3 regions of the Tissierella sp. QWL-11 genome follow, and region 2 is predicted to be linked to each of the others. Evidence: riboswitches for the same ligand, from Rfam matches in the RefSeq annotation. Region 2 holds a riboswitch; each other region holds the start of a gene.
The links. Region 2 has a riboswitch for cyclic di-GMP ahead of AC4PG3_RS07685 (type II secretion system protein). Riboswitches for the same ligand answer to the same signal wherever they lie in the genome.

Region 1: another riboswitch for cyclic di-GMP. It lies ahead of flgB (flagellar basal body rod protein FlgB); the one in region 2 lies ahead of AC4PG3_RS07685 (type II secretion system protein).
Region 3: another riboswitch for cyclic di-GMP. It lies ahead of AC4PG3_RS11405 (TasA family protein); the one in region 2 lies ahead of AC4PG3_RS07685 (type II secretion system protein).

What each region holds. Positions count from the first base shown of each region.
Region 1 covers NZ_CM178750.1:4,910-9,204, reverse strand. The annotation lists gene fliD (flagellar filament capping protein FliD) at 1-1,232, shown strand, start outside; gene fliS (flagellar export chaperone FliS) at 1,247-1,609, shown strand; gene AC4PG3_RS00050 (hypothetical protein) at 1,594-1,968, shown strand; cyclic di-GMP riboswitch class I at 2,086-2,160, shown strand; gene flgB (flagellar basal body rod protein FlgB) at 2,201-2,578, shown strand; gene flgC (flagellar basal body rod protein FlgC) at 2,593-3,000, shown strand; gene fliE (flagellar hook-basal body complex protein FliE) at 3,031-3,330, shown strand; gene fliF (flagellar basal-body MS-ring/collar protein FliF) at 3,354-4,295, shown strand, end outside.
Region 2 covers NZ_CM178750.1:1,586,961-1,591,255, reverse strand. The annotation lists gene AC4PG3_RS07695 (type IV pilus twitching motility protein PilT) at 1-666, shown strand, start outside; gene AC4PG3_RS07690 (type II secretion system F family protein) at 675-1,874, shown strand; cyclic di-GMP riboswitch class I at 1,964-2,051, shown strand; gene AC4PG3_RS07685 (type II secretion system protein) at 2,274-2,708, shown strand; gene AC4PG3_RS07680 (prepilin peptidase) at 2,877-3,638, shown strand; gene AC4PG3_RS07675 (prepilin-type N-terminal cleavage/methylation domain-containing protein) at 3,730-4,041, shown strand.
Region 3 covers NZ_CM178750.1:2,281,242-2,285,536, reverse strand. The annotation lists gene AC4PG3_RS11420 (VWA domain-containing protein) at 1-609, shown strand, start outside; gene AC4PG3_RS11415 (signal peptidase I) at 599-1,156, shown strand; gene AC4PG3_RS11410 (hypothetical protein) at 1,179-1,727, shown strand; cyclic di-GMP riboswitch class I at 1,732-1,810, shown strand; gene AC4PG3_RS11405 (TasA family protein) at 1,840-2,421, shown strand; gene AC4PG3_RS11400 (LPXTG cell wall anchor domain-containing protein) at 2,484-3,323, shown strand; gene AC4PG3_RS11395 (NADH-quinone oxidoreductase subunit NuoE family protein) at 3,653-4,135, shown strand; gene AC4PG3_RS11390 (NADH-ubiquinone oxidoreductase-F iron-sulfur binding region domain-containing protein) at 4,125-4,295, shown strand, end outside.

The DNA.
Region 1 (4,295 bases), 1.0 Mb from region 2:
CCTTCAATTCTAAGACTTCCACATCTACAAATGAAGATTATGTGACTATTACTCCTTCTAAAAATTCTATAATTGGAAAGTATAATATAAATGTAGAACGATTAGCTACAAATACAAGTATTATAGGCAGCAATAGAATTGAAGGTGAGATCACAGATGAACTTGGAAAAGCTGGTAAATTTATAATAAAAAATCATGATGCTCTACCTGAAGACCCTGGTACTACTATAGAAGTAAAAGCTGAAGATAGCCTTAAGGATATAGTAGAAAAGATAAATAATATGACCAACGATTCAAAAGATAGTGAAGGTAATACAGTAAAGGGAACTGGTGTATCTGCCAGTATCATAGACAATAGAATAATCCTTACAGATGAAAATACTGGAAATAGGAAGATAACTCTCCAAGATTCCGAGGGGACTATTTTAAGTGATTTAGGCCTAGCAAGTTCAACTGCAGACAATCAAGGTCAAAATGCTAAATTTACTATAAATGGAGTATCAGTAGAGAGAGATTCAAACTCTATAGATGATGTAATAGAAGATACAACTATAAATCTAAAAAAAGCTCATGGGGATACTACTACAACTGATACAGTAAATGTAACCATGGACACCGAAAAAACCACAAAGGCAATTCAGGATTTTGTAGATCAATATAATTCTACTATTCAATTTATAGAGGACAAGTTGAAGGCAGGAGACCCAGAAGTACCAGGTAGTAAGGGAACATTATCTGGAGATAGTTCACTTATGAGGCTTCATTCTAGTCTAAGGAAGATGGTTACTTCAGCTATAAAGGGAAATCCAAATACGGATATAGGTGATATATCTCAACTTGGAGTTGAGACCATAGATAAATTTGGTCAATTAAAATTTGATTCATCTAAATTTAAAGAGGCTTTAAAGGAAAATCCTGAAGATGTAATAAACTTCTTTTCAAGTAAGACTGCAGATGACAAGGAAATAGGATTTGTCAATAGGATAAATTCTCAAATAGATGGGTTTATCTCAAAGAAAAATGGAATTATAAAGACAAAAACAGAGAGCTATGACAAGACTCTAAAGGATTTAAATAAAAGAATAGAAGAATTTGAGACTCGTATGGAGAGAAAAGAGGAGTACTATATAAAGATGTTTTCAGCATTAGATGTGGCTATGATGAAGGCAGAGAGTCAGATGTCTTGGTTACAAGGACAAATTGATTCAATGAATATAGGTGGCAAGAAATAAAAGGAGTGAAAAACATGAATCAAGCATATGCAAGGGATATATATAAGAAAAATCAAGTAAATACTGCACCAAAGAAAAAACTCTTAATAATGCTATATGATGGGGCCATCAAAAATCTAAACCTTGCTGAATTGGCTCTAGAAGAAAAAAACTTTGAAAATACAAATAAGTATATGATTAAGGCTCAAGATATTATAGCAGAGCTTATGATAACTCTTGATTTTGAAAAGGGTGGAGATATAGCTAATAATCTATATCAACTCTATGATTATATGTATAATAGATTGGTTCGTGGTAATATAGATAAGGATATAGAAGCTGTAGTAGAAGTAAGAGGTTATATGAAAGAGTTGAGAGATACATGGATTCAGATATAAATATAAAAGATTTACTAAAAACTAGAGAGAAAATATTAGAATCTTTAATTATAAATATAAATTCTTGGGATGGAAGCGCTGAGTCTGGGATAGAAATCATAGAAAAAAATAGAGTAAAGATAGACAAATTAAGGTCTCTAGAGGAAGCTTTAGGAAATGATAATCTTTCATATAAAAATGAAGACTATATAGAGAATATAAGTTTAATACTTGATGGAGAACAAAAGATTTTAGATAGTCTATCTAAAAGACAAGACGAAGTAAAAAAGATAATCAAACAATTAAGCCGCAAGGACAAAATAAAAGATAATTATATCAAACAAAATAAAAATTCCATATTCATAGATAGAGATTTTTAAAAACATTGTCATATTAGGGGAAAAAAGAAGAATAAATTATAAATTATAGTCTTTTTTCCTTTTTTTGTTGTTTAAAATAAATCCTTATGATATACTTTTGTCATTGAAAGAAACTTCTTGTCGAAAGGGCAAACTTATGGCGACATAAGGACGCAAAGCTGTAGGGTCTCTATGAGATAGCCAGATTCCGAAGGGGGAGTTTTTTGTGCGAGAATTTATAAAGGAGGAAGAAATGTCAGATTTTAGTTATGATTTAATAAAAAAAGCGATGGATGCTTCATCACTAAGACAAAAAAATATTTCAAGCAATATATCTAATATAAATACACCTAATTACAAGGCAAATAGAGTAAAATTTGAAAAATATTTATTAGATGCAAAAAAAATACATATGAAGAAGACAGATGAAAGACATTTTGGTATAGAATCTATAGAAGATTTAGAGCCCCAGGTAGAAAAAAGAGAAACTATTTCTATGACTGAAAATGGAAATAATGTAGATATTGATTTAGAAATGACAGAATTAGCAGCCAATGAAATTTATTATAATGTCTTGATAAGACAAATTAGCAGTAAATTATCTAATTTAAATTATGTAATTAACAGGTAAAAGGAGGCTAGGAAATGTCGGTATTTAATTCTATGCGGATAAATGCAAGTGGATTGAGCCTAGAAAGGCTTAAAATGGATGTAATCTCTACAAATATAGCAAATGTAAATACGACTAGAACAGAAGATGGTGGACCCTACAGAAGAAAAGAAGTATTATTTGAAGAAATGCTTTTAAAAGAAGAGACAAGCTCTGGAGTAAGAGTTACACAAATCTTTGAAGATACAGAGAATATGAAGACAATGCACGATCCAGATCATCCTGATGCAGATGAAAATGGCTATCTACTGATGCCAAATGTAAATATGGCAGATGAAATGATAAATCTTATAAAGACCCAAAGAACATATGAGGCAAATGTAACAGCTTTAAATACAAGTAAAAATCTACTTAAAAAAGCTCTTGAGATTTCAAAGGGCTAATTTAGTATATAGAAATATGGAGGTGGAAAGATGAATATATCTTCTTTAAATAATAGATTAGTAGCAGGATTAGATTTAGAAAAACAAATAGACTCTAATTCAGAAGGAGAGGCTTCTTTTAAAGATATTATAAAAGATGAAATAAATAGAGTAAATGATATGCAGATAAGGGCAGATGAAATGACAGAAAAATTCATAGCTGGTGAAATAGAAGATTTACATAGTGTAATGATTGCAACAGAAGAAGCAAGACTCTCTTTAGAACTTGCAGTACAAATTAGAAATAAATGTATAGAGGCTTATAAAGAAATAAATAATATGCAATTATAAGATTTGTTAAGGAGCTATAGTTAATGGAAAATATCAAGACAAAATTAAATGGAGTAAAAGAGGGTTGGGAAAAGATAAGCACTAAAAAGAAGATTATTATGGTTGTATTAATATCTAGTATGATTTTGTTTGGATATCTATACTCTAATTTTATTGATAATTCTAACTATGTGACTTTATTTACTAATCTAGAATTTGCAGATGCAGGAAATATAGTGAATGATTTAGAACTTAAAGGTATAGATTATAAGCTAGAAGAAAATGGAACAAAAATACTTATAGATGAAGAAAAGGTAGACAAGTATAGACTTCAGCTTGCCATGGATGGAAACATGCCAGAAAACTCTAAAGGGTTTGAAATATTTGATGATATAGGACTTATGGTAACAGAAGATGATAGAAAGATAATGTACCAACGAGCTTTAGCTGGAGAACTACAGAGGTCTATTATGTCACTAGATCCTATAAATTCTGCAAAGGTAAATCTTGTAATGTCTGAAAAAAGCATATTTGAAACAGAACAAAAGCCTGCTACAGCATCTATAATAATAGATATTAAACCAAATCAAAAGGTAAATGATTCTATGATTAGGGGAATAGCAGCTTTAGTATCTGGTGCTGTAGGAAATCTCCCAGATGAAAATATAAAGATAATAGACTCTAAAGGAAATTTATTAAGTGGAGTATTAACTGATGAAAAAGAATTAAATACTTTAGATATTGTAAATCAGCATCAGAAGGTAAAAAAAGATTTTGAAACACAGATTGAAAATAATCTAAACGAAATTTTAGGAAGTGCATTTGGTAGAGATAAGATAAAAGTCTCTGTATTTGCAGATTTAGACTTTGATTCCCAGGAGACTACAAATATAGAATACAAAGATCCAGTGATAAGAAGTGAACAAATAGATTTAAGTGGAAATGATATAAACACTGATGCATTGGAGTCTGGACTTATAGGAGAT
Region 2 (4,295 bases):
GGTCCTACAGGTAGCGGGAAGTCTACAACTCTAGCTGCAATGGTAAATCAAATAAATAAAGAGAGGAATTGTCACATATTAACCTTAGAAGATCCCATTGAGTATTTACACAGACATGAAAATAGTATAGTAAATCAAAGGGAAATTGGTTCAGATTCACTTAGTTTTTCCAATGGACTTAGAGCTGCTTTGAGACAAGATCCAGATGTTATCCTTGTGGGAGAGATGAGAGATTTAGATACTATATCCATAGCTTTAACTGCAGCAGAGACAGGGCATCTTGTATTATCAACTCTACATACTGTAGGGGCTGCAAAAACCATAGATAGAATTATAGATGTGTTTCCACCTCATCAACAACAACAAATTAAAGTTCAATTGTCAGGTGTAATACAAGGCATAGTTTCCCAGCAATTATTACCTAAAGCAGATGGGCTTGGAAGAATAGGAGCCTTTGAGGTGATGAGATCTACTTCAGCCATTAAAAACTTAATAAGAGAAGGTAAAGTTCATCAAATTGATACTGCTATTCAAACAGGAGCAAAATTTAATATGCAGACTATGGATAATTCTCTATTAGGATTATATAAAAAAGGATATATAACAAAAGAGTCAATTTTAAACCAATCTATAAACAAAGAATATGTAAATAGATATATTATATAGGAGGCAATATGATATACAAATACAAGGCAGTTTCTCTTTCGGGAGAAACCATAGAAGGTTTTTTTGAGGGAGATAAGGAGTCAGATGTAATTTCTATGCTTAAAGGAAATAATTATTTGCCTGTAAAAATAGAAAAGGATATAGAGGCAGATGCAAAGATAGATATATTCTCTCCAAAAGTTAAGAAAAAAGACTTAGCAGTTTTTTGTAGGCAATTTTATACCATGCTAGATGCAGGTATTGGTATAGTAAAATGTATAGATATACTTGAAAAGCAAACAGAAAACAAAGCACTTGTCAAAGCATTAGAAGATATTCATGGAGACGTACAAAAGGGATTTATACTATCTCAAGCAATGCTAAAACATAGAAATGTATTCCCAATTCTATTAATTAATATGGTTGAAGCAGGAGAGATAAGTGGTAATTTGGATACTATAATGGAGAGAATGGCAGTACACTTTGAAAAGGAAAATAAGCTTGAAAACAAAATAAAATCAGCAATGATCTATCCTATAGTTCTAGCTGTGGTATCCATAGCTGTAGTTATATTTCTATTAGTAGCAGTTATGCCTACATTTATCTCAATGTTTGAATCTAGCGGTCAAGATTTACCAATAGTTACACAAAACCTTTTAAATGTGAGCAATTGGCTTACAAGATATTGGTATATATTCTTTGGAGGTCTTATTGGATTGACGTTCACAATTACATTTTATAAAAAAACACCAAATGGTATGAGGTTTTTTGATGGACTAAAATTAAAAATCCCAGTATTAAAAGATACCTCTACAAAAATAGTCACATCAAGATTTACAAGAACTCTATCTACTCTTATTACAAGTGGAATACCACTTCTTGAATCAATAGAAGTGGTTGGAAAAGTAGTGGGAAATGTAGTAGTTCAAGATAGAATGGAAAAGATTATAGAAGATGTGAGAAAGGGAGTTTCTCTATCTCGAGCAGTAAGTGAAGTAGGAGTATTCCCACCTATGGTAGATTCAATGATAAAAATAGGAGAAGAATCAGGTACTCTAGATGACATACTATATAAGACAGCAGATTTTTATGATGAAGAATTAGAAGTATCACTACAAAAGCTTACGACTCTTATGGAGCCAATAATGCTAGTAATAATGGCAATAATTATTGGGTTTATAGTAATAGCAATGGCAATCCCTATGTTTGATATGGTAAATACTATATAGACATTTAATATATAACATAAAATAATCCATATATTGACATTTACTTTGTATTAATGTACTCTAAAATAGATTGAATTGTCAAAAAATAAATATTGCCTGGGCAAAGGTGGGGAAACTCACTGACGCAAATCCAGAGTCTAAATTATCAAAAGATAAGATAATCGTTCGGGTGCATAAATATCAGAATGGTTATTTATGCAGTTTTTTATACATTTTGTTAATCTTAGTGTATGTATAGCATCTTGAGTGAAAGCTTTTTAATCAAGTACAAGCTTCTCATTCTATTGTATCTGAACTTGCGAAGGATTTTTAATTTAAGTCGATTTTAAAGGTGGTGGTGCAAAAGGGCGAGGGTAATAGGAATTATAAATTTTTATAAACAAAAGGAGGAAAATGATTATGTTAAAACGGATTAACAAAAAAAGAAACAAGAAAGGTTTTACATTGGTAGAATTAGTAGTTGTTATTGGAATATTGGGTGTTTTAGCTGCATTGGCTGTTCCAAGATTGACTGGATCAAGAGATAAGGCAAATAGAAGCGTAGTGAGATTAAATCTTAGAACTATAGAGAGTGCTTTAAGTATAGCTGAGGCTGATGGAAAAGAAGTAATAGATATACCAAGCGATCAAGATTCTACTGATTCTAACAAAGGTGGTCTTGTTGGTTTAGGCTATTTAAATGCTGAACCAAAGGGCCCTTCAGGAGTAACCTATAAAATTGTTGAAAACAGAGCAACAGTTAATTTGAAAGCAGGTCAATTTGGATTTAAAAAATCTGATGGTAGTGGTGTAACAGCTGATGACTATACATTATTTGATCTATCAGAAGAATAAAGACATAAAACAAGTGATCTAGTTACATAATCCAATAACCTATTCAATATTCTGATAATTACTGAAAGAAAATATCCTCTGGTATGGAATATTATATTATGTAAAGAGATGTTGAGGACGTTTGTTTAGATAATATAAAAAATAAATCTTACATCAAAGGAGCAATTCATGACTACACTTATATTCATATATGGACTATTAATAGGATCATTTTTAAATGTATGCATATATAGAATACCAAGAGAAGGAAGTATAGCTTTCCCATCATCCCATTGTCCAAATTGTAATACGCCTTTAAAATGGTATGAGAATATACCCATGTTTTCTTATTTAATTTTAAAGGGAAGATGTAAATACTGTAAAGACAAAATTTCAATACAGTATCCATTAATAGAATTACTTAATGCAATCATTTACTTATTATTATTTTATAAATTTAAATTATCAATAGACTTTATATTCTACGCCCTTATATCATCAACATTAATAGTGATAACTTTAATAGATTTAAAAGAAATGATTATCCCAGATAGTTTAGTAATAACAATTCTAATACTATCTGTATTACATAAACTAACAAATAATATAATATATAAAATACCTATAAACTTCATTGACTCTATTGGAGGACTTTTAATAGCTGGAGGATTATTCTTAGCTATAATGATCTTATCAAAAGGCGGAATGGGTGGAGGAGATGTTACATTAGTTGGAGCTTTAGGATTTACCATAAGAATTAAATATATATTACTTACCATATTTTTATCTTTTATATTAGGTGGGATTATATCAATATTTTTATTAGCAACAAAACTAAAGACAAGAAAAGACCCCATTCCTTTTGCTCCATTTATTATATTAGGATTTATGATAACTTTATTTTGGGGAGAAGAATTGATTAATTGGTATTTCGGAACATTTTTTAAATAAAATAATTGATATATATATAGTTTAACTATCGAAAAAAATCATGATAATATATTAATTTCTCAACCTATTATATTTATTCAAGGAGTAGATTATGGTGAAAAATTTTAAAAAATCTAGAAATGGACTAACACTAGTAGAAGTTATAATTTCCATAGCAATAATTGGAATTATAATTGTTGGATTTTTATCATTATTTACAATGTCAGTGGAAACTAATAATAAATCGCAAACCACACTTGAATCAATATATCTTGGAAAAGACACTATGGAATTAATTTATTATTTGAGTAAAAATATTTCTTATAAGGATTTGGAAGCAAAATTAAACGATAATGCTTATACTAAAATATCAGAAAATATTTTTGGAGGAACTTTTTACAAAAGATATAATTATTATAAATGATTTCAAAAAAACAATGTTGAATACCCTAAAGATGAAGTTTCTATTCAATTATTAGAAATGGGAAGATTGTAGAGAGTATAAAATTATTTTAGTAGAAGAGATGAGGGATACTAAAAGAACAGTGAATACAATTATATCGTTAAATTAGAATAATCAAGAAACTGGAAATCTCCCTTCTAAATTGTTGTTTAGTATTGATAAGTTTGTCTTTGGTGGTTCTGAATTCAATGTTCATAGTAAAAAGACAACACTAC
Region 3 (4,295 bases), 690 kb from region 2:
GGAAATGGAACTTACACCTATGAATGGAGAATAATAGGAGATAGCAATATTATCTCAAATGATAAAAATCCTACAGTAAGTCCTCAAGAAGATATACAGTATGAGCTTACAGTAATAGATTCTAATGGATGCAAAGCAGTAGCTACTATGACTGTAGTAGTAGAAGATCCTAAGGGAGCAATTACTATAAAAAAAGTAGTGCAAAATCCAAAGGATCCAAATCAGGAATTTGACATATTTGTAAATGGGCCTAATGGAAAAGAGTATGTGGTAACTCTTCAAAATGGAGAATCTAAAACCATAAAAAACTTAGATTTAGGAATTTATACAATTAGTGAAATAGTTCCAATGAATTATGAGTTAGTAGAGATATCAAATCAAAGGATAACACTTACAGTAGACAATTTAGAAGATTCAACAACAGTTAGAAATAAGAGGGATAATGATGGTTGGTTCCATGATGATGATGAACGCAAAAATAATTTTAAAGTAGGCGTGACAACTGAAAATGATTTACCGCCAGTAGAAGAATCAGAAGTTAATATAGAAATAAAAACAGAAGCGGTAATACCAAATAATCCAGAAGAGGACTTAGAAGATGCTAATTAAAATTGGAGGCATAGATATGGTTGAAAACACTAAAAATAGAATTCTTAAAATACTAAGCAATATAGCTTTTGCCATATTTATGCTCATAATGATATTCTTAATTATCATAGTAGCACAATCAAGATTCACAGGAATGGAACCTTCACTATTTGGAAATAGACTCTATATCGTAGATAGTGGGAGTATGATACCAGCATTAGAAATAAACTCTCTTATAATAGTTAGAGAAAAACCAACTGAAGAAATAGAAGTTGGAGATATTATAACCTACTATGGTAAAGAGGGGAGAACTAGAATAACCCATAGAGTAGTAGATATAGGAAATACTGGAGAATATTTTATAACCAGAGGAGATGCAAATAATGCAGATGACCCAAATCCTGTAGAAGTAGAAAAAGTAATAGGAAAGGTACTATATTCTATACCATATATAGGATATATATTTAGATTTTTAAGTAGTACTCCAGGCATAGTGTTTATATTAGCAATGGGAATATTATCAATAATTATTCCTAGAATTTCAAAAAAATTGATGGAAAAAGCTTAATGGGAAGAAGGGATGGATGAATATGAAAAAAAGAATGATTATACTATCCACCATTTTATTAATATCTATAATGATAGCCGGCGGTTCCATGGCTTGGTTGACATCCAGTCCTAGTAAAGCCGTAAATGAATTCAAAATTGGAACCGTAAAGGTAAAAGTAGTAGAAGAAGGTTTTGAAGACTTAGAAAATGTAATAGCCACAACTTATAATAAAAATGTGCAAGTTCAAAGTTTAGGTACAAAAAGAACTTATGTAAGAGTTAGATTAGTTCCAGAATGGAGTGATCCTAGTTTATCAGTATCAAATGTAAACCTTAATTTAGCATCAAATAGCGATTGGATACTTCATACAGATGGATACTATTACTTTAAATACTATCTAGAACAAAATGAAATAACTAGTAAATTATTAGGAAGTGTAACTTTTACAAGTTTACCATCAGAATATGAAGGGGAAATTTTTACCCTTAAAGTTGTAGCAGAAGGAGTTCAAATAACCCACAATGCCTGGGAAGATGTATGGGGATTAAGCACCTTACCATTTACTCCGGATATACCATGGACTCCATAAAATAGATTTTATTTGGCAAACTTAGAGAAATCTAAGGACGCAAAGCTATAGGGCCTTCTTTAGGTGGCAGCCTAGCTGCAAAAATTATAAAAAATATAAAGGAGGAGGAACGATGAAAAAGAGAAACTTGATGTTAGGATCAGCAATTCTATTAGTAGTATTATTAGTAGCAGGTGGAACCTTTGCCTGGTTTACAGCAGAAACAAAGCCAGTAGTAAATACTTTTACAGCAGGTACACTAGAAATTAATTTAGTTGATGAATTTGAAGGAGCTTTAAATGTAAATCCAGGAGATTGTTATGATAAAAATGTATATGTTGAAAATTTAGGAACTAAGACAGCTTTTGTAAGAATTGCAAAAAATATAGTATTTGATAATGAACAATTAGATCTTGGAGTAGTAATGTATGAACTAGGAGAAGGATGGGTAGAGGATAATGGATATTTCTACTTCACTAGAGAATTAGCTGCAAAAGATGGAGAGACAATTGATCAAACTACACTACTATTTGAAGACAATGAAGAAGGAAATAATATTTGTTTCAAAGGATTAGAAATGGGCAACGAATACCAAGGTGCAAAACTTAATATAACTGTAAAAGCAGAAGCTATTCAGACAACTAATGGAGCAGCATTAAATGAGTGGGGTGTAGATCCACTTGATTTAGCACCAATAGCACCTCCAGAAGTATAAAACAATAAAATATATTTAGGGGGCTAAGTCCCCTAATCCCCTAAAAAAGGAGGGTAGGAGAAATGAAGAAATTATTTTCCAAATTAATGATATTTTTAGGAGCATTATCTCTGATTATGGGGGCATTCACTTCATTTGGAGTAAATCCTTCCTATGCAGAAGATCTTGAAATAATAGGAAGTGAATTAGGACTTGAAGTAAGTCCTAGGGATACAAAATTATTTAACTTGGCTAATTTAAACCCTGGAGACATTAAGGAAGCTAAGATAGATATAAAAAATAATTATACTGAACTATTTGAAGTGTTCATGAGAGCTGAAAGAACTAGTCCTCAGCCAAAAGAGGGAGAAGCGGATTTATTTGAACAATTAATTTTGACTATTTATATAGATGGAAATCAAATCTATAAAGGCCCTATGAAAGATTATGCAACAACAAATATAAGCTTAGGGGATTTTAATAAAAATGAAGAAAAGGAATTAAGAGCTGTAGTTCACCTACCTGGTCCTGAAACAGGAAATGAATTTCAAGGAAAGTCAGTAGAAGTGAAGTGGATATTTATAGCTCAAGGAGAGCCAGAAGAGCCATCAAAACCTATAAGACCTCCTGTAATCATAACTCCTATATATCCAGATGAGCCAGATGACGAGGAAGAAGTACCAGGGGATATTCCGGATGAACCAGAAGACCCCGAAGTGGAAACAGAAGAGGTAATAGATGAAGAGATCCCAGAGGATAAACCAGAAGAACCTGGTGAACTAGAAGAAAGTATAGAAGAAGAAATACCAGAATCACAACCAATTATGCCAAAAACTGGAGAAATACCAGCAAGTATATATTATATAGCAGGAAGCTTATTCTTAGGATTAGGTATAGGTTCAAGAAAAAAAGATAAAAAATAAACTCTAAAAATTAAATATTAATATGCTCCCCTTGTCAAAAGGGGAGTATTTTTATTTTATATCTTATTATTATAGCAACTAAAATATGACAAATTTCGAGATGAAAGCATCAAAAAAGTGAATATTTTTAAGAATTCGACTTTGGTTTTTCTATTGACAATGTAGAAAGATATGATATTATTATTTATGTGAATATATTAACAATTTTAAAATTAATGAAATTAATCTTATCTAAAATTCAATGAGGGCATTAAAAAAATTTATGTAGTGTATCTATACCCAACAATGTGAATATATTAACAAAAATCAATCTAGGAGGTATTTACTTAATGTTAGAAATGAAAGAAACTGTAGATTCAATAATTTGTAAACATGGTAAAGATCAATCTTCTCTTATTAGTATACTTCAAGAAATACAAGAAAAAAATAGATATTTGCCAGAGGAAGTATTAGAATATTTATCTGAAAAAATGGAAATAAGTTCAGCTAAAATATATGGAATTGCAACTTTCTATGAATATTTTTCCTTGGAACCTAAAGGGAAATACATAATAAAAATCTGCGATGGAACTGCTTGTCATGTTAGAAAATCAATACCAATTTTAGAAGCTTTAAGAAAAGAATTATCTCTCACAAATAAAAAGCATACTACAGATGATTTGTTATTTACAGTAGAGACCGTATCATGCTTAGGTGCATGTGGTTTAGCTCCTGTTATAACTATCAATGAAAAAGTATATGGAAGTATGACTCCTGAAAAAACTGTAGAAGTTTTAAATAAATTAAGGGAGGAGTGTAAAAATGAAGATTAATTCTATTGAAGAATTTAATAAATATAAAGAAAAATTCAAAGCTAACCTAAATAAGCAATATAAAAGAGTTATAGTTTGTGGTGGTACTGGATGTGTAGCAGGTGGATCTATAGAGGTTTATGAAGAGTTAAAAAGATTGATAAGGGAAAAGGGATTACTA